Regions from separate parts of the Ensifer sp. VA4 genome, predicted to be linked through region 2. Evidence: riboswitches for the same ligand, from Rfam matches in the RefSeq annotation. Region 2 holds a riboswitch; the other holds the start of a gene.
What was found. A riboswitch is a leader RNA that binds a small molecule or an ion and turns the genes downstream of it on or off. The one in region 2 is predicted to bind cobalamin.
Positions count from the first base shown of each region.

Region 1: linked by a shared signal. The riboswitch ahead of AC0C6X_RS27420 (CbtB domain-containing protein) and the one ahead of AC0C6X_RS01045 (aromatic ring-hydroxylating oxygenase subunit alpha) in region 2 are both predicted to bind cobalamin.

Region 1 is NZ_JBVQPO010000020.1:43,576-48,687, reverse strand. Features, by position in the region: gene AC0C6X_RS27435 (glucoamylase family protein) at 1-826, shown strand, start outside; gene AC0C6X_RS27430 ((2Fe-2S)-binding protein) at 823-1,674, shown strand; gene AC0C6X_RS27425 (CbtA family protein) at 1,725-2,522, opposite strand; gene AC0C6X_RS27420 (CbtB domain-containing protein) at 2,721-2,897, opposite strand; cobalamin riboswitch at 2,940-3,203, opposite strand; gene AC0C6X_RS27415 (TetR/AcrR family transcriptional regulator) at 3,202-3,894, opposite strand; gene AC0C6X_RS27410 (NAD(P)H-binding protein) at 3,993-4,823, shown strand; gene AC0C6X_RS27405 (anthrone oxygenase family protein) at 4,820-5,112, shown strand, end outside.
Region 2 is NZ_JBVQPO010000001.1:201,653-206,764, forward strand. Features, by position in the region: partial or broken gene AC0C6X_RS01035 (glycoside hydrolase family 25 protein) at 185-1,195, shown strand; gene AC0C6X_RS01040 (FAD-binding oxidoreductase) at 1,342-2,436, opposite strand; gene AC0C6X_RS01045 (aromatic ring-hydroxylating oxygenase subunit alpha) at 2,438-3,682, opposite strand; cobalamin riboswitch at 3,785-3,988, opposite strand; gene AC0C6X_RS01050 (DUF6656 family protein) at 4,292-4,891, shown strand; gene AC0C6X_RS01055 (L-threonylcarbamoyladenylate synthase) at 4,971-5,112, shown strand, end outside.

The DNA.
Region 1 (5,112 bases), on a different contig from region 2:
GGCGTTGGCCCGGAGTGACACACTGACGATGGGCTGGCGCCCGCCTGGCCGGTTTCTGAAACATCGCTGGCGGGGATATAGCGAGGCGCTGCTGCTCTATGTGCTGGCGCTTGGGGCAACGGATCAAGCCATCGGACCCGAGCACTACGATGCCTTCACCGAGGGCTATGACTGGATCCCGGTTGACGGGGAGCCGCATCTCCATGCGGCGCCGCTTTTCATCCACCTGTTCCCGCAGGCATGGCTCGATCTTCGCGCGGTCGGCGATCGGCCGATGCGGGAGAGGGGGACGGACTATTTCGCGAACACCCGGCGCGCCATTGCGTTGCAGCGCGACCATGCGCGCCGGAATTCAGGCCGCTTCGCCGGCTATGGCGAACAGCTCTGGGGGCTCAGTGCCTGTCACGCGCCGCGCGGTCGGCTGCGCCTTGCGGACGGACGCTGGCAGCGGCTTTTCGGCTACGTCAACCGGGGCGCGCCGTTCGGGCTGGACGACGGCACGCTCGTGCCCTGGGCGGCGTCCGCCTGCCTGCCTTTCGATCCGGACGCATCACGCGCGGCACTCGGTCATATTAAGGCAAGCTATCCCGGACTTCTGAAAGAGGGGCGCCTTCCGGGCGGCTTCAATCCGAGCCTTGCCGGCGATGGGCCGGAAGGCTGGATCGATGAGCGCGTCGTCGGTCTTGACCAGGGGCTCGTCGTGATGATGATCGAGAACTGGCGAAACGGCTTCGTCTGGGAGCTGACACGCAGCCTGCCGGCGATCCGGCGCGGCCTCGAACGCGCGGAGTTTGAGGGTGGCTGGCTGGCGACGGAGACGGCATGAATTTGGATGAGCGCCGGCAGACAGCGGAAACTGCAGGGAAATATCCGCCGCAGGTGCCGGCGGTGGTCGAGCGGTTGCGCGCGCAGTTTCCTGACGCCGGCGTTTCGCTCGATGTGGGCGAAAGCGCCTTCAGTGCGCCGGAAGCCTTCTGGGCCATGGGCGGGGCAGGGGTCGAGCAGGGCCTTGCCTATCAGGACTTTTTCGCAATCGGCTTGACGGACCGAATCCGGGCGGCGCATCTGATCGCCTTTTATAGCCGGCAACTGAGTGTGGTTCTCGGCGCGTTCTATCTCGGCGCGGGGCTTCACGCAGAAATCGCCGGCATTCGCTTCGAGGACTGGGTTCGGCTGCATGAGGGGCGGGGGATTGCCGGCAGGCGCTATCATTTCCATCTTGATCGGCTGACCGCGGTGCCGCAGGAGAGCGAACGCGGCAGTGCTTTCGAGCGCGGCTTCACCGCCCATCTGGCGCCGGTCGTCGCCGTCTTGAAACGGCGGACGGGGCTTTCCTCCGGAGCGCAGTGGCGGCTGGCGGCGGATTCGCTTGCCGGCGCCTTCCTGGAGATCGGACGGGCGATCGGCGAAGAGGCGCGCGGCATGGCCGAGGCGCTGGCAATCGTCAAAAGGCCGGGGTCGCCGCTGTTCTCGGAAGAACTCTGCTACGAGGAGATCTCGGCTATCGATCCGGCAAGCAGCGAGCGGCTGTCGCGCCAGTACCGGATACGCAGCGGCTGCTGCCTCTATTTCCGAACGGAAGGCGGCAGCTTTTGCGACACCTGCGTGCTGCTCGAACCGGACGATCGTCGCCGACGGCTGGGAGCCCATCTCATGCAAAACGGCGGGGGCTGAACCCCCGCCGCTTGCTTGTTCAGGCTCTCATGAGCACGGGATCGGCCGGATCAGTTCGCCCTGGCGAAACGTTCGTTGACGAAGCCGGAAACGACGCCGAGCACGATCCAGAAGGCAAGCGTGGTGGCGAGGGCGGCAACGGCAAATTCGGCACCGAGCACGGCCGGGACATTGCTGGAGATGTCGAGCGGCTGCGGTGCGCCGTAGACATGCGGCGCGGCGATCAGCGCGAGGCCGACGACCTTTGCGACGATCTCCTCGCGCAGGACGACGAGATAAAGGCCGACGGCAGAGAGGGCGACGGTTGCCAGCCACCAGGCCTGGCGATCGCCGAGCTCGGCGGCCGGGAAGCCCGGCAATTCCGGCGGCAGGCCGATTGCCGGCAACATGTGCACCGCCAGCCAGCCGCAGGCGCCCCAGAGCGCACCGTTCCTCAGCGTGATCGGATAGCCGATCACCAGGCTGACGCCGGCCAGCAGAAGGCCGAAGCCGGAGCCGGTGACGAGGTTCGCCATCAGCGTGCCCGAGAAGCGGCTCAGGCCGAACATGATGCCGCCTTCCTCGTGTTCGCCTTCATGCGCATAGGCCGGCGTGATCGGCGACAGCGCATCGAGCACGGCGCCGAGCGGCGAGACCGCCTTCAGCGACGAATGCTGGTCGTGCCCCTCTGCGGCCGGCTGCGCCGCCCCCGGCTGGCCGGTGGGCTGCTCGGTAGTGGCCGGAGCCTCGCCTTCGAATTGTTCTGCATGCAGGATCAGCGGCGTGACCCTCAATTCCTGGGCGCCGGTCATGAAGACACCGGCAATCAGCCCAGCCACGATCGCGGCCAGAAGCGTTCTGACAATCATCTTGAATTCCCTCGATAACGACAAAAGCCACGCGCTCTGGCGTGGTTTGCAGGCCTTTCCGTTCTTTCTGCCATGCGGACGGCCCTTGTGCGCCGGACGAACCGGCATGCACAAACACCCACATCCGGCACAGGCCGGATGCGTTCAGGTCCGCAGACACGTCGGTGCGGAACGTAAGCTACGTTCCGAGACATCTGTTTAGTGGCAGGGGAAGCCGTAGGAATGGCGGGTGTCGTGCGCGGTGTCGTGCAGCACGGCCGAGTTGGCAAGGCCGGCGCCGAAGACGAGGAATGCGCCGATGAGAAGCGCGATGACGCCAGCGGTCAGACGATCGCTGAGGGAGAGCGGGGTGCTCGAAATGGTAGACGTAGCCATGACAACCTCCGTGATGGCATCGGGAAATTCCCGGTGTGGGCCCTATGCCCGTATCGAGTGGCAGGTTTCCTGGCTCACGGCGCTGGGCGAAATGCCCGGGATCTGCCTCGCCTTCCCAGTCCGACCACCCTCTCGCGGTCTCTTCCAGTGGCTTCTCCCGGATCGCTCCGGAACGGCAAGATCGACGTCGCTCTACAGTCGCGGGGTCGGCCGTGATTTGAATGCCCAGCTTGGGTCCATCCGTCACGTTCCCGTTTACTCCCGACACACGTTCGCGTCTCGGGAACCAATCGATCGCTGATGATTATGAGCGTGTCATGGCGTTGTCAATTGAGCCTGCGCCGCCGGCCGCTTCATCAGCGACAAAATCGCGAAGGATCATCTGTTTGTAGGCCTCGACGATGCGGCCGCCCTCGGCGCGGTCGACCGAGATGGCGAGCCGCATCGTGCATTCGCCGAGATACATGATCAGGAACGCGGCCTCGTCGATCGCCGCGCGTGGGCGTTGCGGCTGGAGCCGGGCAAGGACATCGCCGAGCAGACGGCCGGTCATGCGGCTTTCTTCCAGTTCGATCTGCCTCAGCGTCTTGTCGGCCTGCATCGCCGACCAGATGTCGCGCATCACCGGTTCGGCGAGGAACATGTCGTAATAGGTATCGAAGAGCGCGCCGAAGGCGTCGCGCAGTTCTGCCATCGACGTCACCTTGGCGAATTCGCCCTCGATGCATTCGCGGGAATAGGCGTTGTAGCGCTCGGCGAGCGTGCGCACGATCGCCGACTTGTCCGGGAAATACTGGTACAGCGATCCGATCGAAATCCCTGCCTTTTCCGCCACTTCGCTCATGCGCATGGCATCGCTGCCCTTCTCGGCGATGAGCGTGGAGGCGCAGGTGAGGATGTGCTCGACGCGCTCCCGGCTGCGCTTCTGGCTGGGCGTGCGGCGGAGCGCGGTGTCGTCCTCGCCTGCAATCGGCAGGGTGCCTGTCGGCTCAATCATGAGTGATCCTCGCATTTTGTCTTGACTCCCAAAATACGAGGATTTATCACATTTGCAAATGTGAGAGTTACTCATGTTTTGAATCGGGAGGAAAGATCATGTCTGGCAAGGTTACGTTGGTGCTGGGTGGTACGGGCAAGACGGGGCGTCGCATCGCGGAGCGGCTGCGCGCCAAGGGCGTCGCGGTGCGCGTCGGGGCGCGCTCGGCCGAGACGTCCTTCGACTGGAACGACGAGACGACCTGGGCGCCGGTGCTCGAGAATGTCGAGCGTGTCTATGTCAGCTATCAGCCGGATCTCGCCGTGCCTGGTGCAGTCGAGGCGATCCGCCGCTTTTCCGCGCTTGCGGTCGGTGCCGGCATCAAGCGGCTCGTGCTGCTTTCGGGGCGCGGCGAGGATGCGGCGCAGGCGGCCGAACGCGAATTGCAGGCCTCGGGCGCCGACTGGACGATCATTCGCGCCAGCTGGTTCTTCGAGAATTTCAGCGAAGCCTTCCTGATGGACGCGGTTCGCAGCGGCATGGTCTACCTGCCGCCGGACGCGGTCACCGAACCGTTCGTCAGCGCCGACGACATTGCCGATGTCGCCGTCCTTGCGCTCCTCGACGACGCGCATGTCGGCAAGATCTATGAACTGACCGGGCCGCGGCTTCTGACCTTCGCCGAGGCCGTCGCGGAGATCGCCGCGGCATCGGGGCGTCCCATCGGTTACCAGTCCGTGCCGCTTGCCGATTTCGTGGCGCAGATGCGAGCCGAGGGGCTGCCGGATGACTACGTCGAACTCATCCGCTATCTCTTCTCGTCCGTGCTCGATGGGCGCAATTCCAGCCTGACGTCCGATATCGAGCACCTGCTTATGCGGCGGCCGCGTGACTTTGCAACTTACGTCCGGGAGACCGCAGCAACCGGTGTCTGGAGTGTCGCCGCATGATCTCGCTGATCCCCGCTTTGGCCTTCATCGCCGCCATCGGTTCCGGCCTGATGGCCGGCCTGTTCTTCATCTTCTCGGTCTGCATCATGCAGGCCCTGTCGCGGCTGCCGCCGGAGCAGGGGATCGCCGCGATGAACGCAATCAATGACGTCATCCAGAACCCGTTCTTCCTCAGCGCCTTCATGGGCACGGCGCTGATCGGACTGGCGCTGGTGATCATGGCCCTCCTCTCGGACGGTGAAGGCGGATGGCTGCTCGCGGCAGGCGGCATCGCCTATGTCGTCGGCGT
Region 2 (5,112 bases):
GGGCTTTCAAGCCTTCCTGCCGTCGATCGCCTGCAACCACGAGACGAAGGGATACAACGTCGCTATGCAAGACATCACTCACATACAGCCGCAGGTCGGTATACATTCGCGTTTGCCTCCAGCACAGTTCGCGCGGGGGCTGAGATTTACGATGCGTTAACGATACTGTCGGCAATCTCAGAGAATGGCTAAGCGGTATATCTCCACCACAGGGATGATTCTGCGCCTCGCGACCTTCCTGGGTCTGATTTTCGCGGCGGCGACCGCACGCGCCGGTGAACTGGAACCCTGGAAGACCAAGTCGAATTCCATCATTGTTGACGCCTATGAAATGAACAGCATCGACTGGGAAGTCATGCTCGCCGACAAGCGCATCTCCGGCTTCATCGCCAAGGCCTCCGACGGCCTGCCCGAAAGCTTCTCCTGCACCGGCGACCACAATGGCGACACCTTCAACCACTGCAAGACCATGTGGCGCAAATACGCCGTCAGCCGCGAGCTCTACCAGACCCGGCGCATGATCGCCCGTTCGCACGGGCTGCTGTGGGGCGCCTACCATCTCGCCCGTCCCGGCAACCCGGTGGACCAGGCGAACCATTTCCTCGACTACGCCGAGCCGCGCGACGACGAGCTGATGGTTCTCGATCTCGAAGGCATCGATCCCGACAAATACATGTCGCTCGAGGATGCCGCCATCTTCGCCGGCCACATCAAGACCCGGACCGGACGCTATCCGATCCTCTATACCAACCACATCACGGCCAAGTACATCGCCACGCATCGCGCCAAGCACCGGCTGCTATCGCGCCTGCCGCTCTGGTATGCGCGCTACAAGCCGGATATCCGCCAGGTCTTCCCGATGGGCAACTGGGACAGCTATGCGCTGTGGCAGTTCTCCTCCGGCGTCAATTGCGGCAAGCGGCGCTGTCCCTATCGTGTGCCCGGCACCTTGGACGACATCGACGTGAACGTCGCCGCGATGTCGCCGCTGGCGCTGAAGGCGATCTGGGCGCAAGGCGCGTTGCTGCCGGAAAAACCAATGCCGCTCACCCTCGTCGCTCAAGCTGCGCAAGGGACCGGAGTGCACGCGGCCACACGGGCGACCGCAACGCTTGGCGAGCCACTGCTCGTCAGCCGTGCCGGTGCCACGAGCGGCGCCGGCAGCAGCGTCGACATGCTGGTGACCGGCTCGATCGATTTCGCCCGCCATGAGCGCGCCCTGCAGGTGGCAGTTGCGGCCGATGGCGCCGCGCAGGGCGGATGCTCCAAGCCACCTGCCGATGCCGGCGGCCCAGGGTCTGCCACCGTCCAGCCTCCGCCCTGTAACACGCCCTAGCCCCTTCAGGCTTCGATCTGGACATCTCCCAGCGGCCGCGAGCAGCAGGCGAGGATGTAGCCCTCGTCGATCTCGTCATCGAGAATGCCGCCATTGTGGCTCATCTCGACCTCGCCTGCGACCTTCATCACACGGCAGGTGCCGCAGATGCCGCCCTCGCAGGCCGCGCCGATCCTGACGCCGTTGGCGCGGGCCGTCTGCAGGATCGTCTGGCCGGGCTTTGCCACCACTTCCTTGCCGCTCATGGTGAAGGCGACCTTGGCCACCTGACCGTCGCCGTCATCGCCGATACCAGCGCGCACGGCGATTTCTTCCGCAGCCGGCGCGGCCGCCGGCTGGAAGCTCTCCTCGTGATAGCGGCTCATGTCGAAACCGGCTGCCTTCAGCATCTCGCGCACACCGCGCATGAAGGGCTCCGGCCCGCAGCAGAACACCGTGCGTTCCAGGAAGTCGGGAGCGAGTAGCGGCAACTTGGCACCGTCGATCCGGCCGCGCAGACCATGCCAGCCGTGACGTGCCTCATGTCCCTCGACGATGAAGCCGAGGTTCAGCCCGGACATCTGCGTTGCCAGGACCTCGAGTTCCGAGCGGAACAAAAGATCCTCCGGCCGACGGGCGCAGGAGATGAAGGTGACGTCCGTCTCCGGCACGCAGTCCGCCATCCAGCGGGTCATCGACATCATCGGCGTGACGCCGGAGCCGGCCGAGATGAACAGGTACTTGTCGCCCGGATGGCGGACGAAGCTGAAATCGCCGAGCGGCCCGAAGGCCCTCAGCTTCATGCCCGGCTTGAGATGGTCGAACATCCAGCGGGTGCCGATGCTGTCGGCCTGTGCCTTCACCGTGACCGCGATCGAGAGCGGCCGCGATGGCGTCGAGGACAGGGTATAGGTGCGCATGACCGGTTCGTCCGCGACCGGCAGTTCGAGGGTGACGAACTGGCCAGGCAGGTATCGAAACCAGGCCGGCTTCTCCGCGCGGAAGGTGAAGGTCATGACATCGGCGGTCTCGACGACCGCCGAAGTGCATTCGAGCATCTGCTGCCGGTCGATCCAGACATGCAGTTCGTCGAAATGGTGGAAGGAAGGTGCCATCTGCATGTCAGGCGACCTTCGACAACGGAGCCGCATCGCCCTCGAGGCGCTGCTCCATGAACTTGCAGTACCATTCGACGAACTGCATCACACCGCCTTCATGCTCCGGCGAATAGGGGCCGGACTCATAGGCCGGCGAGCGGATGCCGAAGGCGTTTTCCTCGACGATCTGGCGATCCTGGTCATTGGTCTCGGTCCAGACATGGGTCAGGTCATCGAGCGTATAGTCGACGCCTTCGACCGCATCCTTGTTGACCAGCCACTTCGTCGTCACCTGCGTGAGCTCTGGCCCGAGCGGCAGCACGCGGAAGGTGATGGCGTGATCGGAAAGCACATGGTTCCAGGTGGTCGGGTAGTGGAACATCAGGAGCGTGCCGATCTGCCTCTGCCGGACATCGGCCGACAGCGCCCTTTTGACGGCCGCTGCACCCGACATGGTGTAGCTTTCGGCATTATCGACCAGCGGCATGCGCGCGGCGCGGAACTGGCCGGTCGGCGACATCCGGAACTCGCTCGGCAGGCCCTCTGCCTCGCATTTCGCCCAATGGGCGGCGATCACCGGATCGTCCTTGGCGCCCTGCACCCCGGTCGCGGTCGGCGCTTCCGGATAGGTCCGGCAGAGTTCGGGGTGATTGGCGGCGCAATGGTAGCACTCGCGGTTGTTTTCCCAGACGAGCTTCCAGTTGCCCTTTTCGATGATGGTGCTTTCGAAGGCGACCTTGGTCTCCCCCAGCCGGTGCGGAGCGAGATAGGGGGTGACCAGTTCACGGAAGGCCGCGAAATCCGCCGGCGTCTCCGACAGGTTGATGAAGATGTAGCCGCCGACCGTCTCGCAGTGGATCGGTTTCAGGCTGTGGGCCGCCTTGTCGAAGTCCTCGCCCATCTGGCGCGCGAAGAGCAGCGAGCCATCGAGCTCGTAGGTCCATTGATGATAGGGACAGACGAGCTTCGCCGCGGACCCCTTGTGCTGCGTGCAGACGCGGGAACCGCGGTGCCGGCAGGAATTGTGGAGCGCGCGGATCGTACCCTGGCGATCACGGGTGACGACGACGGGAAAATCGCCGACCTGGACGGTGAAATAGTTGCCGGCCCGCGGGATCTCGCAGTCATGGCCGATGAACAGCCAGTCCTTGTACCAGATGTTTTCCAGATCCTGCCGGTAATAGTCGGGATCGATGTAGAAGGCCCGATCGAGGCTGTAGCCGTCACGCCGGCCCTTCAGCTTGCGAAGCATATCGGTCTTGGTATCCATGTCCTGTCCTCATGCGCCATGTTTCGGAGAGGCAGGACAGGAACCCGCACGGGCGCACCCATGCGTTTCAGGCTCCGATCCGGCTGCCCGCCGCAACCCGTTACGGTTATGTCCGTCAAGGCTGGTTTCCGGGCTCAGGAGCCGTCCTTTGCGGACCAGCCCGGCGCCTTCCCGGACGGAACCGTCCAGTGGCTTTTGCCGAGGCTTTCGCTCCACCACCGTTGCGGGGGCAGCGCCGGGATTTGACCGGCTTCCCAATTCTCCGCCTCCCCTTTGGAAGGCGACACCTTGAGTAAGGCTATGTAAGCGCGGAAGGCGTCCTGGCAGACGCCGGATAGCGACATCCAATTCCAGAATGACGACACGACAGAAACCGTTCTCCCAAACCGGCGTCGGGAATTTTTCACTTTATAAACAGACAGATAGATCAAATATTGGGCATATGCCACCTTTTGTGGCTGATATGGCGCAGGCGCGGGAAGACTTCGCCCGTTTGCGACATTTTCATGAAAGTACCGGCGCATCTTCCGCCAACGAAAGGAAATCCTTCATTAACCATAAGGCACTAGGCTTGCCGGTGGACGAGGATGTCCCGCAGGCAGATGGCGCATGGCAAAACTCAGATATTACGACGCAGCGGCCGAGAAGCCGCCGGCCGTCGTGCCGAAGACGGCGGTTCACAGCGAGTTCCTGCGCACCGGCAGGATCAACCGCCGGCAATGGGCGCCGAGCGAACGACGGTATCTGAGCTATGAGGAAGTCGCGGACAGAACCGGCAAGAAGCTCGCGACCGCCGGCGACACGACGCACAAGCGGATCAACGGCTTTCACGCCTCGATCCAGTTTCCGAAGCTGATCTTCCACCGCACGCTCGTCGGCAAGCCGCATCTCGGCTATTGCCATGTGACGGCGGCGCGCACCGCGGTGACTCCTTCCAAGGACATCACCTGGTCGTTCTATTTCGCCAATTTCTTCAGCGACCTTGGTGACGAGACCCATTTCTTCGACCGCATCCAGAGCGGCTATTCCCGCATGTATTTCGCCGTCGCGATCGAGCCGAACGCCGAAGACGGACAGATGGTCATCAACCGCAACGTCCGTGACAACGGGCTGCTCTTCCGCACGGACGACCCAAAGGTTGCTCTCAAGAACGTGCTGATGCTGGGTGCGCGGGACGACGCGCTGCGCCGCATCATCCGCAGCCTCTGAGCCAGCAACCGATCCCCGCAAAGAAAATCGTTCTGTTTTCCCGGCACGTCCGCTAAGGAAGCGTCGGAAAGGAAACGGCATGGCAGAGATCATCGACACGGGTATTGAACCGGACCGCGCGATCGAACGCGCCTGCGCCGTTCTTGCCGAAGGCGAACCGGTCGCCATTCCCACCGAAACCGTCTATGGCCTTGCTGCCGACGCGACCAATCCCGACGCGA